DNA from 3 places in the Streptomyces sp. NPDC002018 genome. Region 3 is predicted to be linked to each of the others. Evidence: riboswitches for the same ligand, from Rfam matches in the RefSeq annotation. Region 3 holds a riboswitch; each other region holds the start of a gene.
The links. Region 3 has a riboswitch for thiamine pyrophosphate ahead of thiC (phosphomethylpyrimidine synthase ThiC). Riboswitches for the same ligand answer to the same signal wherever they lie in the genome.
Positions count from the first base shown of each region.

Region 1 (3,267 bases), on a different contig from region 3:
GGTCCCGGCGAGGCCCTTGACGACCTTGCCGCCGTCGATGAAGGCTGCGGGCACCTGGAGCGTCCTGTTCTCGCCGCGGCGCACGGCGATGAGCTGCCCTTCCTTCACCAACTGGCGCACACGGGTCACCTCGACATCGAGGGCTTCCGCGATGTCGGGCAGGTGGAGCCAGGCGGGGACGAGAGCATCGATCTTTGCGTCAATCTCGGTCACAGGACAAGCGTGCCATCCCGGACTGACAGACGCCACGAACCGGCTCCGCCCGGAGCAGCCACCGCACCCGGCCGGGGACCGCCACAGAACCTGTCCGGGACCGGCACAGAACCCGTCCCGACCGGCACAGAACCCGTCCCGGACCGGCGCCTGCGGCCCGTCCTCGCGTCAGAGAACGGCCTGCCGCAGCGGTACGGCCGGATCGGCGGCCCGCGCCCCGTCCAGCCGTGCGCCCGTCTCCATCAGCTTGCGGCCCTGCGTCAGGTCACGCGGCCTGCCGACGGCGAGCAACGCCACCAGCGCGCCGTCCCGCAGCCACACCACCGACCAGGCGGCCTCCGCCGGATCGCCGCGCCACACCAGTGTGTCCGTCTCCGTGTGATGGCCCGCGTACTGCACGAACCGGCCGAACTGCTCCGACCAGAAGTACGGCACGGGATCGTAGCGCCGCCCGGTCTCGCCGACGGCCTGGGCGGCGACCGTACGGGGGCCCTGGAGCGCGTTGTCCCAGTGGTGCACGAGCAGTCGCTCGCCGTAACGGGCGGACGGGAAGGACGCGCAGTCACCGACCGCGTACACATCGGGCAGGGACGTCGCCAGCCGCTCGTCCGCGACGACCGCCCCGTCCGGGCCCAGCGCGATCCCGGAACCGGCCAGCCAGCCCGTCGAGGGGCGCGCCCCGATGCCCACGACCACCGCGTCGGCGGGCAGCCGCCGGCCGTCCGCCAGCACCACCGTGCCCGGCTCGACACCGGCCACCCGCACGCCCGTCAGCAGTTCGGCGCCGCTCTCCGCGTACCAGTGCGTCATGGGCGCGGCGACCTCGGCGGGCAGGGCGCCCGGAAGCGGCCGGTCCGCCGCCTCTACGACCGTCACGGCACACCCGGCCTCGCGGGCGGCGGTGGTGAACTCCGCGCCGATCCATCCCGCGCCGACGACCACGATCCCGTCCCGCCGTTCCAGGACGGGCCGCAGCGCCTCCGCGTCGTCCAGTGTGCGCAGCAGATGGACACCGGGCACCGACCCGGCGCCGGGCAGCCCGACCGGCTCCGCGCCGGTGGCGAGGACCAGGAGGTCGTACGGGACGGGCCCGGCCCCGGTGTCGACCTCCCGCGCGTCCGGGCGCAGGCCGGTCACCTCCACACCGAGCCTCAGCTCCACGGAGAGCGCCTCGAAGTCGATGTCGAAGGCCGAACCGTCCACCGTGCCCAGCAGCACCGCCTTGGAGAGCGGGGGCCGGTCGTACGGCGGATGGGGTTCCGCGCCGATCAGAGTGACCGGGCCCTCGAAGCCCTTCTCCCGCAGGGCCACGGCGGTCTGCACCCCCGCCATGCCCGCACCGACGATGACGACGCCCGGCTGTTCCCGCTGCTCACTCATCCGGTCACCTTAAGCAGCCGACGGGCCGTCGGGGGATGGGCTGTCCGGCTCCGGTTCCCGCCGGACCGGCCGCACGGACCCCGCACGGCCGGACCGCCGCCGCACGGTTGCGCCGCGGCCGGACGGCCTTACCCCGCGGCGGGCCGCGCGTTAGGCTGGCCGTCGACACTACCTCGCGGGAGCCCGGACGCACCGGGCTGAGAGGGAGGCTGGAGCGGCCTCCGACCGTACGAACCTGATCCGGGTCATGCCGGCGAAGGGAGGGGCTGGAAGCCCATGCAGTCGTCTCAGGAGAAGACCGGCTCCGATGTCCTGGTCATCGGGGGCGGGATCATCGGCCTGGTCACGGCCTGGCGGGCCGCGCGGCACGGACTGCGGACCGCCGTCGCCGACCCCGATCCCGGCGGTGGCGCCGCGCGGGTCGCGGCGGGCATGCTGGCCGCCGTCACCGAACTCCACCACGGGGAGCAGCTCCTGCTGGGGCTCAATCTCGCCTCGGCGGAGCGTTATCCGGCGTTCGTGGCCGAACTGGAGGAGGCGAGCGGCCAGGACACCGGCTACCGGGCCTGCGGCACACTCGCCGTCGCCCTCGATACCGACGACCGCGCCGAACTGCGCGAGCTCCACGCCCTCCAGCACCGCTCGGGCCTGACGTCCGAGTGGCTCACCGGGCGCGAGTGCCGACGGCTCGAACCGATGCTCGCGCCGGGTGTGCGCGGCGGTCTGCGGGTCGACGGCGACCACCAGATCGATCCCCGCCGGCTGGCCTCGGCCCTGGTCACGGCGTGCGAACGGGCCGGGGTGGTCCTCCACCGCTCCCGGGCCGAGCGGCTCTCCGTCGTACGGGACCGGGCCACCGGCGCCGTACTGGACGGCGGACACACGCTCACCGCGGACCAGGTGGTGCTGGCGGCCGGCAGTCTGAGCGGGCGGCTGGCCGGCGTCCCCGACGAGGTCCTGCCGCCGGTACGGCCCGTGAAGGGCCAGATCCTGCGGCTGACGGTGCCCCGTCCGTACGCGCCCTTCCTGTCCAGAACGGTACGGGCCGTGGTGCGCGGCAGCCAGGTCTATCTGGTGCCGCGCGAGAACGGCGAGCTGGTCGTCGGCGCCACCAGCGAGGAACTGGGCTGGGACACCACGGTCACCGCGGGCGGGGTGTACGAACTGCTGCGGGACGCCCATGAACTGGTCCCCGGCATCACCGAACTGCCGCTCACCGAGACCCGCGCGGGACTGCGCCCCGGCTCGCCCGACAACGCGCCGCTGCTGGGGCCGACCGCGCTGCCGGGGCTGCATCTCGCGACCGGGCACTACCGCAACGGGGTGCTGCTCACGCCCGTCACCGGCGACGCGCTGGCGGCGGTGCTGACCACGGGCGAACTCCCCGAGGTGGCCCGCCCCTTCAGCCCGCGCCGCTTCACCTCCGAACCGCAGGACCTCACCTCCGTACCGCGGGAGCTGACCGTATGAGCACCTCAGTCCGTGTGACCGTCTCCCTGAACGGCGAGTCCCGTGATCTCGCCCCGGGCACCACCCTCGACCTCGTGGTCCGCTCCCTCACCCCCGCGCCCTCGGGTGTCGCCGCCGCCGTCAACGAGACGGTGGTGCCGCGCGGCCGCTGGTCCGGCACCGTGCTCGCCGACGGCGACCGCGTGGAAGTCCTCACCGCGGTCC
Region 1 covers NZ_JBIASO010000009.1:49,374-52,640, reverse strand. Annotated here, with positions in the region: gene ACFYYH_RS16760 (Rv2175c family DNA-binding protein) at 1-213, opposite strand, end outside; gene ACFYYH_RS16755 (NAD(P)/FAD-dependent oxidoreductase) at 382-1,593, opposite strand; TPP riboswitch at 1,759-1,872, shown strand; gene thiO (glycine oxidase ThiO) at 1,870-3,063, shown strand; gene thiS (sulfur carrier protein ThiS) at 3,060-3,267, shown strand, end outside.
Region 1: another riboswitch for thiamine pyrophosphate. It lies ahead of thiO (glycine oxidase ThiO); the one in region 3 lies ahead of thiC (phosphomethylpyrimidine synthase ThiC).

Region 2 (3,267 bases), on a different contig from region 3:
ACCGCCCACGGTCCGCACGACCACGGCGTAGTTGAAGAAGACATGGGCGAGAAGGATCGCCCAGACGGTGGTGTCGAGCCGTACGCCCCACAGCTCGTCGAGCAGTCCGCCGCGCCCGAGCAGCGCCAGGAAGGCCGTACCGACGACCACGGTCGGCAGGACGAACGGCACGGTGACCACCGCGCGCAGCAGATGTCTGCCGGGGAAGTCGAAGCGCGCGAAGACATACGCCCCGGGCAGCGCGATCAGCAGGGTGAGCGCGGTGGAGGCGAGCGCCTGCCAGGTGGTGAACCACAGGACGTCGAGGATGTCGGGACGGCTCAGTACGTCACCGACGCGGCCGGGGCGCCAGACGCCGTCGGCCGTGAGCCCCCGGCCGACGATCGAGGCCACGGGATAGGCGAAGAACACCGCGAAGAACGCGACGGGCACCGCCATGAGGGCGAGCCGGACGGCGTTCGCGCGCCCGGCCCGTCCCCGGGCCCCGGTGTGCGGGGCTACTTCACCACGAGGGAGGACCACGACTGGATCCACTGCTCGCGGCCGGCGGCGATCCTGTCGGGCGCCATTGTCTCCGGCTTGTCGACCGTCGCGCCGAACCGCGTGAACAGTTCGGGCAGCGGGACGTCCTGGACGACCGGGTTGACGAACATGGTGAGCGGCATGTCCGCCTGGAACTCCGTGCTGATCAGGAAGTCCAGCAGGGCCTTGCCGCCCGCCTCGTTCTTCGCGCCCGTGAGCAGCCCGGCGAACTCGATCTGCCGGAAGCAGGTGCCGGTGGAGACCCCCGTCGGGGCCTCCTTCGGCCGCGGCTCGGCGTACAGCACCTCGGCGGGCGGGCTGGAGGCGTACGAGACGACGAGCGGGCGGTCGGCCTTGGCCTTCCTGCCGCCGGCCGAGCCCGAGAAGTTCTCGTTGTAGGCCTGCTCCCAGCTGTCCACGACCTGGACGCCGTTGTCCTTGAGCTTCTTCCAGTAGTCCTGCCAGCCGTCGTCGCCGTAGCGCGCGGCCGTGCCGAGCAGGAAGCCGAGGCCGGGCGAGGAGGTCGCGGCGTTCTCGGTGACCAGCAGATCGCGGTACCGCGGCTTGATCAGATCGTCGAAGGACCGCGGCGGCGCGAGCTTCTTGTCCGCGAAGTACTTCTTGTCGTAGTTGACACAGATATCGCCGGTGTCGACCGGGGTGACCCGGTTCTTGTCCCGGTCGAGCCGGGTGGCCGCCTCGACCCGGTCGAGGCCCTTCGCCTCGTACGGCGTGAACAGGCCGTTGTCGAGGGCGCGGGAGAGCAGGGTGTTGTCGACACCGAAGAAGACATCGCCCTGGGGCGAACCCTTGGTGAGGATCTCCTTGTTGAGGGCCTCGCCCGCGTCCCCGCTCTTCAGCACCTTGACCGTGTAGCCGGTCCGCTTCGTGAACTCCTTGAGCACGGCGGGAGAGGCGTTGAACGAGTCGTGGCTGACGAGGGTGACGGTCTTCGACGTACCGCTGCCGCCCTGACCGCCGCCGCCGGACGACGCGGAGTCGTCGGACCCGCCGCAGGCGGCGAGCGACGAGACACCGAGCGCGGCGGCGACCGCGGCGACCGCCATCCTTCTGACGCTGATGGTGCTCACTGATTTTCCTCCTGGATGTCCAGGAGAAGACGCGGCCCTGCCCGCGGTCCGGACGGACCGGACCGCGGGCAGGGCGCAACAGCTCGAGTGGTGACCGAACTTCCTACCCAGAATGACCTGGGCGAGGTTCAGAGGGTCTGCGGCCGCTGCCCGCTCTCACGGACATGTGCCACACTCTCAGCGCTGTGGCGCTCCCCTGTCGGAACATATGCAATGCGTTCGCGCCCAGGCTACATGTACCTCATGTCCGGGCTCGGTCCGGCTTCGCCTTCCGTAGGTGGCTTCCCGTACGACCGTCTCCCCCACGGTCACCATCCCGCACGGCACCCCTCACCGCGCGGCCCGCCCACCGGGGCGCCCGTGGGACTACCGCTCCGACGCGGCCAACTGCCCGCACGCTCCGTCGATCTCCTGGCCCCGGGTGTCCCGTACGGTCACGGGCACCCCGTGGGAAGCGATCGCCTCCACGAAGGCCTTCTCGTCCTCGGGGCGCGACGCCGTCCACTTCGAGCCCGGGGTCGGGTTGAGCGGGATCAGATTGACGTGCACCCGCTTGCCCTTGAGCAGCCGGCCCAGCCGGTCACCGCGCCAGGCCTGGTCGTTGATGTCACGGATCAGGGCGTACTCGATGGAGACCCGGCGGCCGGACTTCTCGGCGTACTCCCACGCCGCGTCCAGCACTTCCCGCACCTTCCAGCGTGTGTTGACCGGGACGAGGGTGTCGCGCAGCTCGTCGTCGGGCGCGTGCAGCGAGACCGCGAGCCGGCACTTGAAGCCCTCGTCGGCGAAGCGCAGCATCGCGGGCACCAGACCGACCGTGGAGACCGTGATCCCGCGCTGCGACAGCCCCAGCCCGTCGGGCTCGGGATCGGTCAGCCGGCGGATCGCGCCGACCACCCGCTTGTAGTTGGCGAGCGGCTCGCCCATGCCCATGAAGACGATGTTCGACAGCCGGGAGGGCCCGCCGGGCACATCGCCGTCGCGCAGGGCGCGCATCCCGTCCACGATCTGGTGCACGATCTCGGCGGTGGACAGATTGCGGTCGAGACCGGCCTGTCCGGTGGCGCAGAACGGGCAGTTCATCCCGCAGCCCGCCTGCGACGAGATGCACATCGTCACCCGGTCCGGATAGCGCATCAGCACGGACTCGACCAGAGTGCCGTCGTGCAGCCGCCAGAGCGTCTTGCGCGTGGTGTCGTCGTCGCAGGAGATGTGCCGCACCACCGACATCAGATCGGGCAGCAGCTCCGCCGCGAGCCTCTGACGCGCGGCGGCCGGGATGTCCGTCCACTGCTCGGGATCGTGGGTGAGCCGCGCGAAGTAGTGCTGCGAAAGCTGGTTCGCACGGAACGCCTTCTCGCCGATCGCAGCGACGGCCTCGCGGCGCTCGGCGGGGGTGAGGTCGGCGAGATGCCGCGGGGGCTTCGTGGCTCCGCGGGGCGCGACAAAAGTCAGTTCTCCAGGTACAGGCATGGTGGATCCAGTGTCGCAGACGAACGGCAGGGGGCCCGCTGCCCTGTGGACAACGGACCCCCGTACGGTATCCGGCCTGGTCGGAGACGTTCCGGCCGAGTGGAGCGAACCGGCGGCCGACGGCCACCGGGTGCCCGGTCAGGTCCCCACGAAGATCACCAGCAGCAGCCAGACCACCGGC
Region 2 covers NZ_JBIASO010000005.1:90,153-93,419, forward strand. Annotated here, with positions in the region: gene ACFYYH_RS09910 (ABC transporter permease) at 1-438, opposite strand, end outside; gene ACFYYH_RS09915 (thiamine ABC transporter substrate binding subunit) at 498-1,589, opposite strand; TPP riboswitch at 1,696-1,821, opposite strand; gene rlmN (23S rRNA (adenine(2503)-C(2))-methyltransferase RlmN) at 1,980-3,086, opposite strand; gene ACFYYH_RS09925 (phosphatidate cytidylyltransferase) at 3,225-3,267, opposite strand, start outside.
Region 2: another riboswitch for thiamine pyrophosphate. It lies ahead of ACFYYH_RS09915 (thiamine ABC transporter substrate binding subunit); the one in region 3 lies ahead of thiC (phosphomethylpyrimidine synthase ThiC).

Region 3 (3,267 bases):
ACCCAGTGAGCCGATGATGACACCCGCCAGCAGCAGACCGCTCATATCGATCCCGGGATAGAGCCCGTGGATCAGCCCGGTGTTGTCGTCGGTGTTGCCGGTCAGGCTCGCCCAGCCGATGAAGAGTGATCCCAGGAGCCCGATCAGCAGCAGCGAGATCAGGGTGCCGAGGACCGCGACCGAGGTACGGGCCGTCAGACCGTGGCACATATAGAGCGCCAGCAGCATGATCGCACTGGCCCCGATCACCGCCACGACCAGCGGATTCGAGCCCTGAAGGATCGCGGGCAGGATGAACAGCGTCAGCACCGCGAACGAGACGGCGAGTGCGACCAGGGCCATGACACCACGTAGCCGCCCCACCACGACCACCGCCAGGGCGAAGATCCCCGCCAGCAGGGCCATGGGGAACTTACGGTTCACATCCGTCACGGAGTACTGGAGATCGCGGGGCGCGTCGGGTGCGTAGGCCACCACGACGCCTTGTTTCACGTGAAACTGCCGCGGTGCGTCAGGCTGGACGATCTCGATGAAGGTCCGGCCCTTCTCCTTGCCGCTGGTCACCTCGATCGTGGCCTTGACGCAATCACCGTTCTCCGCCTGCTCCGCCTCGCGCCCCTGGGGCTGCGAGGTGTCGCCGGTGGACGGGATCTGGGAGGCGTTGACGTCCTTGCAGTCCACCCGCTCGATCTGGACCACCTGACCCTGCTCGGTCTGCCGGTCGAAGCCGACACCGCTGCGTTCGTGGGCCGGCGCGCCACCCGGCCAGAACACGGCCAGCCCTACGACCACCGCGGTCGCGAACGGAATCAGGACCGCGGCGATGACCTTGCGAAGGTGCTGGGAGACCGGCGCGGCGGGGCCATGGCTGTGCGTGTGTCCATGCGATTCGTGGGTCTGCTGGGGTGAGGTCACCGACCGATCATCGCAAGAAGCAGAAGGCCCCCTGTTCAGCACGCCGGATATGACGCTAGCGTGGAGGCACCTTTTGCACACGCGGGAGCTCGGAGCACCGGGCTGAGAGGGCGCTGACTGTGTAGTCCCGGGGAGTATCCCCTGGACCCCCTGAGCTGCGCCGACCGCTGAACCTGTTACCGGGTAATGCCGGCGTAGGGAGTAGGTCTCATGACCGTTCAGGACGCACACACGCCTGCCTCCGATTCGGGAGATCCGATCGAGGCCCAGAGGTCCATCGGCTGGCACAAGGGATATGTCCAGGGCTCGCGCCCCGACCTCCAGGTGCCGGTCCGCCGGGTGCACCTCACCAACGGCCAGGACGTGACGCTGTACGACACGTCGGGGCCGTACACCGATCCCGCCGTCGAGACCGATGTACGCCGCGGTCTCGCGCCGCTGCGGGAGAACTGGATCATCGGGCGGGGCGACACCGAGGAGTACGCGGGCCGGCCGGTCCGCCCCGAGGACGACGGACTCAAGCACACGGCGCCGCGCGGGGGACTGCGCAACCTCGACGCGGTCTTTCCCGGCCGGCCGCGCCAGCCGCGCCGGGGCCGCGGCGGACAGGCGGTGACCCAGCTCGCGTACGCCCGGCGCGGGGACATCACTCCGGAGATGGAGTATGTCGCGATCCGCGAGAACGTGTCCCCGGAGACCGTGCGCGAGGAGATCGCCGCGGGCCGCGCCGTACTGCCCGCCAATGTCAACCACCCCGAGATCGAGCCGATGATCATCGGCAAGCGGTTCCTGGTGAAGGTCAACGCCAACATCGGCAACTCCGCGGTCACTTCCTCCATCGAGGAGGAGGTGGACAAGATGACCTGGGCGACGCGCTGGGGCGCGGACACGGTCATGGACCTCTCCACCGGCCGCAATATCCACACCACGCGTGAGTGGGTGCTGCGCAACTCCCCCGTGCCCATCGGCACCGTGCCGCTCTACCAGGCCCTCGAAAAGGTCGACGGCAAGGCCGAGGAACTGACCTGGGAGATCTACAAGGACACGGTCGTCGAGCAGGCCGAGCAGGGCGTCGACTACATGACGGTCCATGCCGGGGTACTGCTGCGGTACGTACCGCTGACGGCGCGCCGCAAGACGGGCATCGTCTCGCGCGGCGGCTCGATCATGGCGGCCTGGTGTCTCGCGCACCACAAGGAGTCGTTCCTGTACGAGAACTTCGAGGAGCTGTGCGAGATCCTCGCGGCCTACGACGTGACGTACTCCCTGGGTGACGGTCTGCGGCCGGGCTCCATCGCGGACGCCAACGACGAGGCCCAGTTCGCCGAGCTGCGCACGCTCGGGGAGCTGAACTCGACCGCCAAGCGGCTGGGCGTCCAGACGATGATCGAAGGGCCGGGACATGTCCCGATGCACAAGATCAAGGAGAACATCGACCTCCAGCAGGAGATTTGCGAGGAGGCGCCGTTCTACACGCTCGGCCCGCTGACGACCGATGTGGCTCCGGCGTACGACCACATCACCTCCGGCATCGGTGCGGCGATGATCGCGTGGTGGGGGACGGCGATGCTCTGCTACGTCACTCCCAAGGAGCACCTCGGTCTGCCGAACCGGGACGACGTCAAGACCGGTGTCATCACCTACAAGATCGCGGCCCATGCGGCGGATCTCGCCAAGGGCCACCCGGGGGCGCAGACCTGGGACGACGCCCTTTCCGACGCCCGGTTCGAGTTCCGCTGGGAGGACCAGTTCAATCTGGCCCTCGACCCGGACACGGCCCGGGAGTTCCACGACGAGACCCTCCCGGCCGAACCGGCGAAGACGGCCCACTTCTGCTCGATGTGCGGGCCCAAGTTCTGCTCGATGAAGATCAGCAGGAGCATCACGGAGCGGTTCGGCGGAGACGTGGAGGCGAGTCCGGAGGAGATCGAGGCGGGCATGCTCGAGAAGTCCAAGGAGTTCGCGGCGAGCGGCAACCGCGTGTATCTGCCGCTGGCGGACTGACCGCAGGCGCGCGGTGCGGGAGCGGTGGCGGCCCGGTCGGACCGCCACCGCTCACCCCGGCCGTCCGGAGCGCACACACCCGGTCCGTCCCGCGCCTGCCTGCGCCTGCCTGCTCCGGCCGGTCGTCGCCCGCTCACTCCGGCCGTGCTGCCTCTGTCCACCGCGGCTGTCCGGCGTGGGAGTCACTCCGGGCGGTGGTCCGGCCCGCCGAAGTCGGGGCTGGTGAAGTCCGGGCTGGTGAAGCTCGGACGATGGCCGGCCGTGGCTCCCTCGTCCGGGCTGCTGAAGTCCGGCCTGCTGTAGCCGATCTTGGGCAGATGCTTCAGCGATGCGGCCGGTCCCGAGGCC
Region 3 covers NZ_JBIASO010000026.1:23,887-27,153, forward strand. Annotated here, with positions in the region: gene ACFYYH_RS30790 (YibE/F family protein) at 1-915, opposite strand, end outside; TPP riboswitch at 987-1,133, shown strand; gene thiC (phosphomethylpyrimidine synthase ThiC) at 1,126-2,919, shown strand; gene ACFYYH_RS30800 (hypothetical protein) at 3,102-3,267, opposite strand, start outside.